3 regions of the Nocardioides sp. NPDC127503 genome follow, and region 2 is predicted to be linked to each of the others. Evidence: predicted binding sites of a transcription regulator. Region 2 holds the regulator's gene; each other region holds the start of a gene.
What was found. The regulator LexA, encoded in region 2, represses DNA repair genes until DNA is damaged. The targets are predictions, from matches to a motif close to TCGAACANNTGTTCGA.
Positions count from the first base shown of each region.

Region 1: the regulator LexA is predicted to act here: its motif matches at 1,090-1,105, upstream of ruvC (crossover junction endodeoxyribonuclease RuvC).
Region 3: the regulator LexA is predicted to act here: its motif matches at 965-980, upstream of ABTW65_RS15295 (SAV_6107 family HEPN domain-containing protein).

Region 1 is NZ_JBEORH010000002.1:210,044-212,301, forward strand. Features, by position in the region: gene ruvA (Holliday junction branch migration protein RuvA) at 1-530, opposite strand, end outside; gene ruvC (crossover junction endodeoxyribonuclease RuvC) at 527-1,051, opposite strand; gene ABTW65_RS05040 (DUF6458 family protein) at 1,207-1,449, opposite strand; gene ABTW65_RS05045 (YebC/PmpR family DNA-binding transcriptional regulator) at 1,574-2,258, opposite strand, start outside.
Region 2 is NZ_JBEORH010000009.1:258,138-260,395, forward strand. Features, by position in the region: gene ABTW65_RS20995 (alkaline phosphatase D family protein) at 1-831, opposite strand, end outside; gene lexA (transcriptional repressor LexA) at 929-1,696, opposite strand; gene ABTW65_RS21005 (LysM peptidoglycan-binding domain-containing protein) at 1,879-2,256, shown strand.
Region 3 is NZ_JBEORH010000006.1:115,320-117,577, forward strand. Features, by position in the region: gene ABTW65_RS15290 (methyltransferase domain-containing protein) at 1-382, opposite strand, end outside; gene ABTW65_RS15295 (SAV_6107 family HEPN domain-containing protein) at 432-893, opposite strand; gene ABTW65_RS15300 (hypothetical protein) at 1,064-1,657, opposite strand; gene ABTW65_RS15305 (DUF4126 domain-containing protein) at 1,801-2,258, shown strand, end outside.

The DNA.
Region 1 (2,258 bases), on a different contig from region 2:
GGCTCGATCGCGGTGACCGCCTTGTCGGCGTCCCGGGCGTTGTACCCCAGGCCGACGAGGGCCTCGGTGACCTGGTCGCGCCATGGCGCTGCTGTGGTGGCGCGCGCCGGGGCGGAGGCCGTGCCGGTGGGTGCGCCGATCCTGTCCTTGAGCTCCAAGATGATCCGCTGGGCGCCCTTCTGGCCGATGCCGGGGACCTTGGTGAGGGTCTTGGCGTCCTCGCCCGCGATGGCCAGGCGGATGCCGTCGGGCGAGAGCACGGCGAGCATGGCCTGGGCGAGCTTCGGGCCGACGCCGGAGGCGGTCTGGAGGAGCTCGAAGAGGGTGCGCTCGTCGGAGTCGGTGAAGCCGAAGAGGGTCAACGAGTCCTCGCGCACGACCAGGCTGGTCGGCAGATGCGCCTCCTCCCCGGTGCGGAGCGTGGCCAGCGTGTTGGGAGTGCAGAGCAGCTCGATGCCGATGCCGCCCACCTCGACGACGGCGGTGGAGAGACTGACGGCGGCGACCTTGCCGCGCACGGACGCGATCATCTACGAGCCTTTCCGGCCGCGGCGACCGCGGCTTCGATGCGGTTCTGGGCGCCTCCGCGCCACTGGTGGGTGATGGCCAGCGCGAGCGCGTCGGCGGCATCGGCCGGCTTCGGCGGGGTCGGGAGCCGCAGGATGCGCGTCACCATGGCGGTCACCTGCTGCTTGTCGGCTCGGCCGTTGCCGGAGACGGCGGCCTTGACCTCGGAGGGCGTGTGCAGGGCGACCGGCAGACCGCGCCGGGCGGCGCAGACCATGGCGAGGCCGCTGGCCTGGGCCGTACCCATGATCGTGGAGACGTTCGAGCGCGCGAAGATCCGCTCGATCGCGACCGCATCGGGCTGGTGCTCCTCGATCCAGGCGTCGATCCCCTTCTCGATGCTCACCAGCCGCTCCCAGACGGGGAGATCTGAGGACGTACGGATCACTCCGACGTCCACCATCGACAGCGGCCGGCCGAGCGACCCGTCGACCACACCCATCCCGCACCGGGTCAGGCCGGGGTCGATCCCAAGCACGCGCACTGGAGCACCTCTTCCACAACGACCGAGCCGGCCGGGTGTCGAACGTCTGTTCGTAGACTACCTGCCAGCAGCTGCCTCCGGCGCCGCGACACCCCCTCATTCAGGAGGACGCAACATCCTCGGAGGTCCCGAGTCGCTGTTGAGGTCTCCTGCGCTCACAGGGTGTCGGTTCGCCGCTCCTCGACGGTCTCCGTACCGTCCGCGTGCCTCCGCCTCGCAACCGTGCGTGAGCGACCGCCGGTGTTCAGCGTCACCGCGGTCAGGACCAGCACCAGCGCTCCGACAGCGGCCAGGATCCAGCCGATCATGGTCAGATCGATCCCGCTGACCGAGACATGTACAGCCAGCGCCAGGACAAGCCCGACCACGAGCAGAATCGCTCCTACGCCATAACCCATCGTGTCCTCCTTCCAGCGCGAACCCGCCCTGGGTGGCGGTTAGCGACCTTCCGGGTACCCAGCACCCGCCCCGGGCATGAGCCGGTTCGCACGGGGACGTGGACAGCGCGGTCGGCGCCGCTGGTCAGGCGTCGACGGTCTCCATGACCTCGTCGGGGACGTCGGCGTTGGAGAAGACGTTCTGTACGTCGTCGAGGTCGTCGACGGCGTCGATGAGCTTGAAGACCTTCTCGGCGGCCGAGGCGTCGGCGACCGGGATGTCCATGCTCGCGACGAACTGGACCTCGGCGGAGTCGTAGTCGATGCCGGCGTCCTGCAGCGCGGTGCGGACCGCGACGACGTCGGAGGGGTCGGAGACGATCTCGAAGGACTCACCGAGGTCGTTGACGTCCTCGGCACCCGCGTCGAGGGTGGCCTCGAGGAGGTCGTCCTCGGAGATCTCCTTGCCCTCCTGGGCCTTGGCCACGACGACGACGCCCTTGCGGTCGAAGAGCCGCGAGACCGAGCCCGGGTCGGCCATGGTGCCACCGTTGCGGGTGACCGCGGTGCGCACCTCCATGGCCGCCCGGTTGCGGTTGTCGGTCAGACACTCGATGAGGAGCGCGACGCCCTGGGGGCCGTAGACCTCGTACATGATCGTGTCGTAGCTGACCCCGCCGCCGTCGAGGCCACCACCACGCTTGACCGCGCGGTCGATGTTGTCGTTGGGGACCGACTGCTTCTTGGCCTTCTGGATCGCGTCGAAGAGGGTCGGGTTGCCCGTCGGATCGGGACCGCCGGTCTTGGCCGCGATCTCGATCGTCTTGATG
Region 2 (2,258 bases):
GTTGGCGTTGGTCTTGCGGTCGATCCAGTCGTATTCGCCGGGTTCGTTGTTCTCGGCGCCCAGCAGCCAGGCGTCGTTGGCCGACTCGTGGTCGTCCCAGGTGACGATCCAGGGCAGCCGGGCGTGGGCGGCGGAGAGGTCGACGTCGCGCTTGTACTGCGCGTGCCGGATCCGGTAGTCGGCCAGCGTGTGCATCTCGTGGGCCGGCTCGTGCGGCCGGACGTCCTCGTTGGCCATGCCGTAGCCGTACTCGCCGGGGGCGTACTCGTAGAGGTAGTCGCCCAGGTGGAGGATCGCGTGCAGGTCGTCGCGGGAGGCCAGGTGGCGGTAGGACGCGAACCAGCCGGCCTGCAGATTGGAGCAGGAGACCACCCCGAAACGTAGGTTCTCCGGGGCCGCGTCTGCGGCCGGAGCGGTCCGGGTGCGGCCGACGCGGCTGGTCTGGCCGTTGTAGGTGAAGCGGTAGAAGTACCAGCTCTCGGGGGCCAGGCCGGCGACGTCGAGCTTCACGGTGTGGTCGCGGTCGGGACCCGTTTGGTGGGATCCCTTCGCGGTGACGCGGGCGAAGTCCGCGGTGCGCGAGACCTCCCAGCGGACCAGGACCTCCTCGCCCTGCCCGGACCCGGGAGTCGCGTCCGCGGTCGGCGTGACCCGGGTCCAGATGACCACGCGGTCCGGGAGCGGGTCTCCGGAGGCGACGCCGTGCTGGAAGTGGTTGAGGGCGCCGCCCGCGGCCTCGGCGGGCTCGGGGAGAGCGATGGCTCCGGCTCCTGCGGCGGTCGCCAGCCCGGCGGCGATGAGGGTGCGGCGGTCGATCTGCGTCTGGGTCACGCTGAATGGAACGACGCAGCCGCCGGCCCTGTCATGGGCCGGCGGCTGGATTTCACGCAGTGTTCCCGGACTGGTTCCGGGGAGTGTGGCGCAGGACTCAGAGGCTGCGCAGGACCGCCGTCACCTTGCCGAGGATCGTCGCGTGAGTGCCGTCGATCGGCTCGTACGCAGCGTTGTGCGGCAGCAGCCAGACCTTGCCGTCCTTGCGGGAGAGCGTCTTGACGGTGGCCTCGCCGTCGATCAGCGCGGCCACGATCTCGCCGTTCTCGGCGGTCGGCTGCTGGCGCACGACCACGAAGTCGCCGTCGCAGATGGCCACGTCGACCATCGAGTCACCGGAGACCGAGAGCAGGAAGAGGTCGCCGTTGCCGACCAGCTGCTTGGGCAGCGGGAAGACGTCCTCGATGCTCTGCTGGCTCGAGGTCTCCTCGGCCAGGATCGGGCCACCGGCCGCGATCCGACCGACCAGGGGGACCATGGCAGCGGCCGGGTTGGGGTTGATGTCGGCCTCGGCGGTGATCGTCGACTCGGGCTCCTCGCCGGACATGGCCTTGCGGTGGGCCATCACCTCGGGGAGGAAGACCTCGAGGGCGCGCGGTCGCTTCGGGTCCTTGCGGATCAGACCACGCTGCTCCAGCGCGCGGAGCTGGTGGGCGACGCTGCTGGTGCTGGTCAGCCCGACCGCGGCGCCGATCTCGCGCATGCTGGGCGGGTAGCCGCGCTGCTCGATGCTGTCGCGCAGGTGAGCGAGGATGCGCTGCTGACGCGGCGTGAGCCCGGTCGCGTCCGGCGGCCCGTCGGGCAGCTCGCGGACGCGGCTCTTCTTCGAACCGCCTGATCCGGTGCCTGTCTTCTGCGTGGTCATGTCATCACATTAGTCCCTCTGGCCCCACCACATCAAACATTTGTTCGACCTCATAGGCGGCGCGTGTCGGCGTTCGAAAATTCTTGGGGTCGCTACTTGCGTTGTTCGAACACGTGATCTACCTTCGAACATGTGCTCGATCGAACACGTGATCGAGAGACCTGTGATCAGGAGGCCGTGAGATGAGTGCAACAGTCTATGTGCTGCCCGTAGCCGAGCCGCCCCGTCCGGTGCGGGAGGTGCGCCGCTCGACCGTGCGGCTCACCCGTCGCGGACGAGTCGTCGTGTTCGCGTTCGCGCTCGTCGTGCTCTTCGGGATTGCGCTGATCGGGGCGAGGGTCGCGTTCGCGGTGGAGAACGGTGCGGACAAAAGTCCCGCCTCCTCCGCCCACACGATGGTCGTCGGCGATGGCGACACGCTCTGGGACATCTCCTCGAAGGCCGTCGCCGGCACCGACTCCTCGATTCGGGAGATGGAGCAGAGGATCAAGGAGCTCAACAGTCTCGAGTCCTCGATGCTCGTGTCCGGACAGACGCTGATCGTTCCGACCGCGCCGTAAGG
Region 3 (2,258 bases), on a different contig from region 2:
CACCGGGACGGAGCACCTCGCGGATCCCTGCCAGCGCCGCCGCGGGGTCGGGGACGACCTCGAGGACGCCGTGGCAGAGCACCACGTCGGCACCGCTGGGGTCGGCGACGTCGGAGAGTGCGGCCAGGTCGCCCTGGCGCGCGTCGACGGAGACGCCGGCCTCCCGGGCCCGGCGGTCGAGCGCGGCCAGCGCGTCGGGGCTGGGGTCGACGACGGTGACCTGGTGACCGAGCCCGGCGATGCGTACGGCTGAGGTGCCGGTGCCGCCGCCGATGTCGAGGACGTCGAGCGGGCCGGAGGCCAGGACCGGGTCGAGCGCGTCCCAGACGGCGACGGTTCGGGCGCCTGCCCGACGACTGGTGGAAGCGGAGCCAGCTGACATGGGGCCAAGCGTAGGCCCTGCCTCCCACCCTGCGTACGCCACACCTGGATCAGCCCACGAGGCGGTCGTGCGGGAGCCGCGTGGCCGGAGAGGTGTGGGCCATCAGCCCGAGGGACTCCTCGACGACGGCGAGGAACCGGTCGGCGTCACGCACCTGGTCGTCGGCCTCCTCCGCGGTGACCGCCCGGATCGAGCCGGCCTCCGCCGCGGCGCGCTTGGCGGCGCCGGCGGCGAAGTAGTCGGCCCACTCGGAGAGCTCGGGCGCGACCTTCTTGAGGCGGACCCAGGCGTTCCACGGACGGCGGCGGCCGGCACGGCTCGCGGCCTCGACGGGGTCGGTGCGGGCGGCGATCAGCGCCGCGGCGGCCTGGAGAGCGGCGACATGAGCGATGGCGTACCTGCTAGGCACGTCGTCGGCCACGATCGCCTCCGCGAGGGACTCGGTGGCGCGGAAGAGGTAGCTGTGTGTCGTCGCCGGCAGCAGATGCATCGGGTCGTCCTTCTCGCTCACGGTCGACCCCGCAGTGGACGGCTCCGGCGGGCGTCGGGGGTCGAGGACGACGCCCGCCAGAGCCTGGTTGTTCGAACATCTGTTCGAACACGAAGATCAAACTACACCCCGCCACCGACAGTCACAAGACGTTTCGGGGACGGGGCGTGTCGAGGGGTGCTGCTGGTCGCTCAGTCGTCGGCGACGGCGCCGCGGATGAGGTGCGGCGGGTGGATGTAGCGGGTGTTGGCCGGCAGCCACATGACCACCAGCAGCCCCGCGGCGATGACGATCGCGATCGCGGTGAGCACGCTGATGATCACCGGCGGGCCGGTCAGGATGCCGCCGACGCTGGCCACCGCGGAGATGAACACCAGGAACGTGATCACGATGCGGGCCCACTCGAAGCCGTTGCGGAGGAAGACCGCGAGCACACCGAGCATGCCGGCCATCACGCCGAACAGAGTGATGGCGGGGGCGATGAACGCCGGCGCGCTGACCCGGTTGTCGGTGGGCGGGTTGATGAGGGCCTCGAGCCCCTCGGTCTCCAGGATGCGCTTGGCCGAGGAGTTGCCCTCAGCCCACGACCGCACCAGCTCGTCGGAGGTCAGCACCATCACCACGACCACGACGGCGCTGAACACGATCAGACCGACGATCAGGCGGATCGCCCACGTCATCTCGCGCGGCACGGGCTCGGCAGCGAGGGCCGCCACCTCGACAGTGGCCTCCAGGTCCTCGTTCACGACCACACCTTCGTTCTCGTCGGGTGTCGTCATGGTCATCCGGTCTCCTTGCGACGTGGGGGGAACTCTGCGTTGATCAGCCCATTCTGCCGCACGGGGCACAACGGAGGTAAATACGGGATCGCGTGCGCTTGGTCTCGGGCCGGGTCCGAACTGTCGGTGGCGTAGGCCAAGATGTCTCCATGGAATCTCTAGCGCTGACCTTCTCCAGCGGGTGGGCCAGTGGCATCAACGCCTACCTGGTCGTGCTGGTGCTCGGCGTCGTGCAGCGTACGACCGGGGCCGAGGAGATCCCTGACGTGCTCGGCACCTGGCCGGTCCTGGCGGCCGCGGGGGTGATGTTCGCGATCGAGTTCGTCGCCGACAAGATCCCCTACATCGACTCGACGTGGGACTCGATCTCCACGGTCATCCGGCCCACGATCGGCGCTGTGATCGGCGTCCTGCTCGCCGGTGAGGCCGACTCGCTCAACGCGGCCGTCGCCGGCGTCGTGGGCGGCACCTCGGCGCTGATGTCCCATCTGGTCAAGGCCAGCGAGCGACTCGCGGTCAACACCTCCCCCGAGCCGGTCTCCAACTCGGTGGTCAGCCTGGCCGAGGACGGCCTGGTCCTCGGCGTGGTCTGGTTCGCGACCGAGCA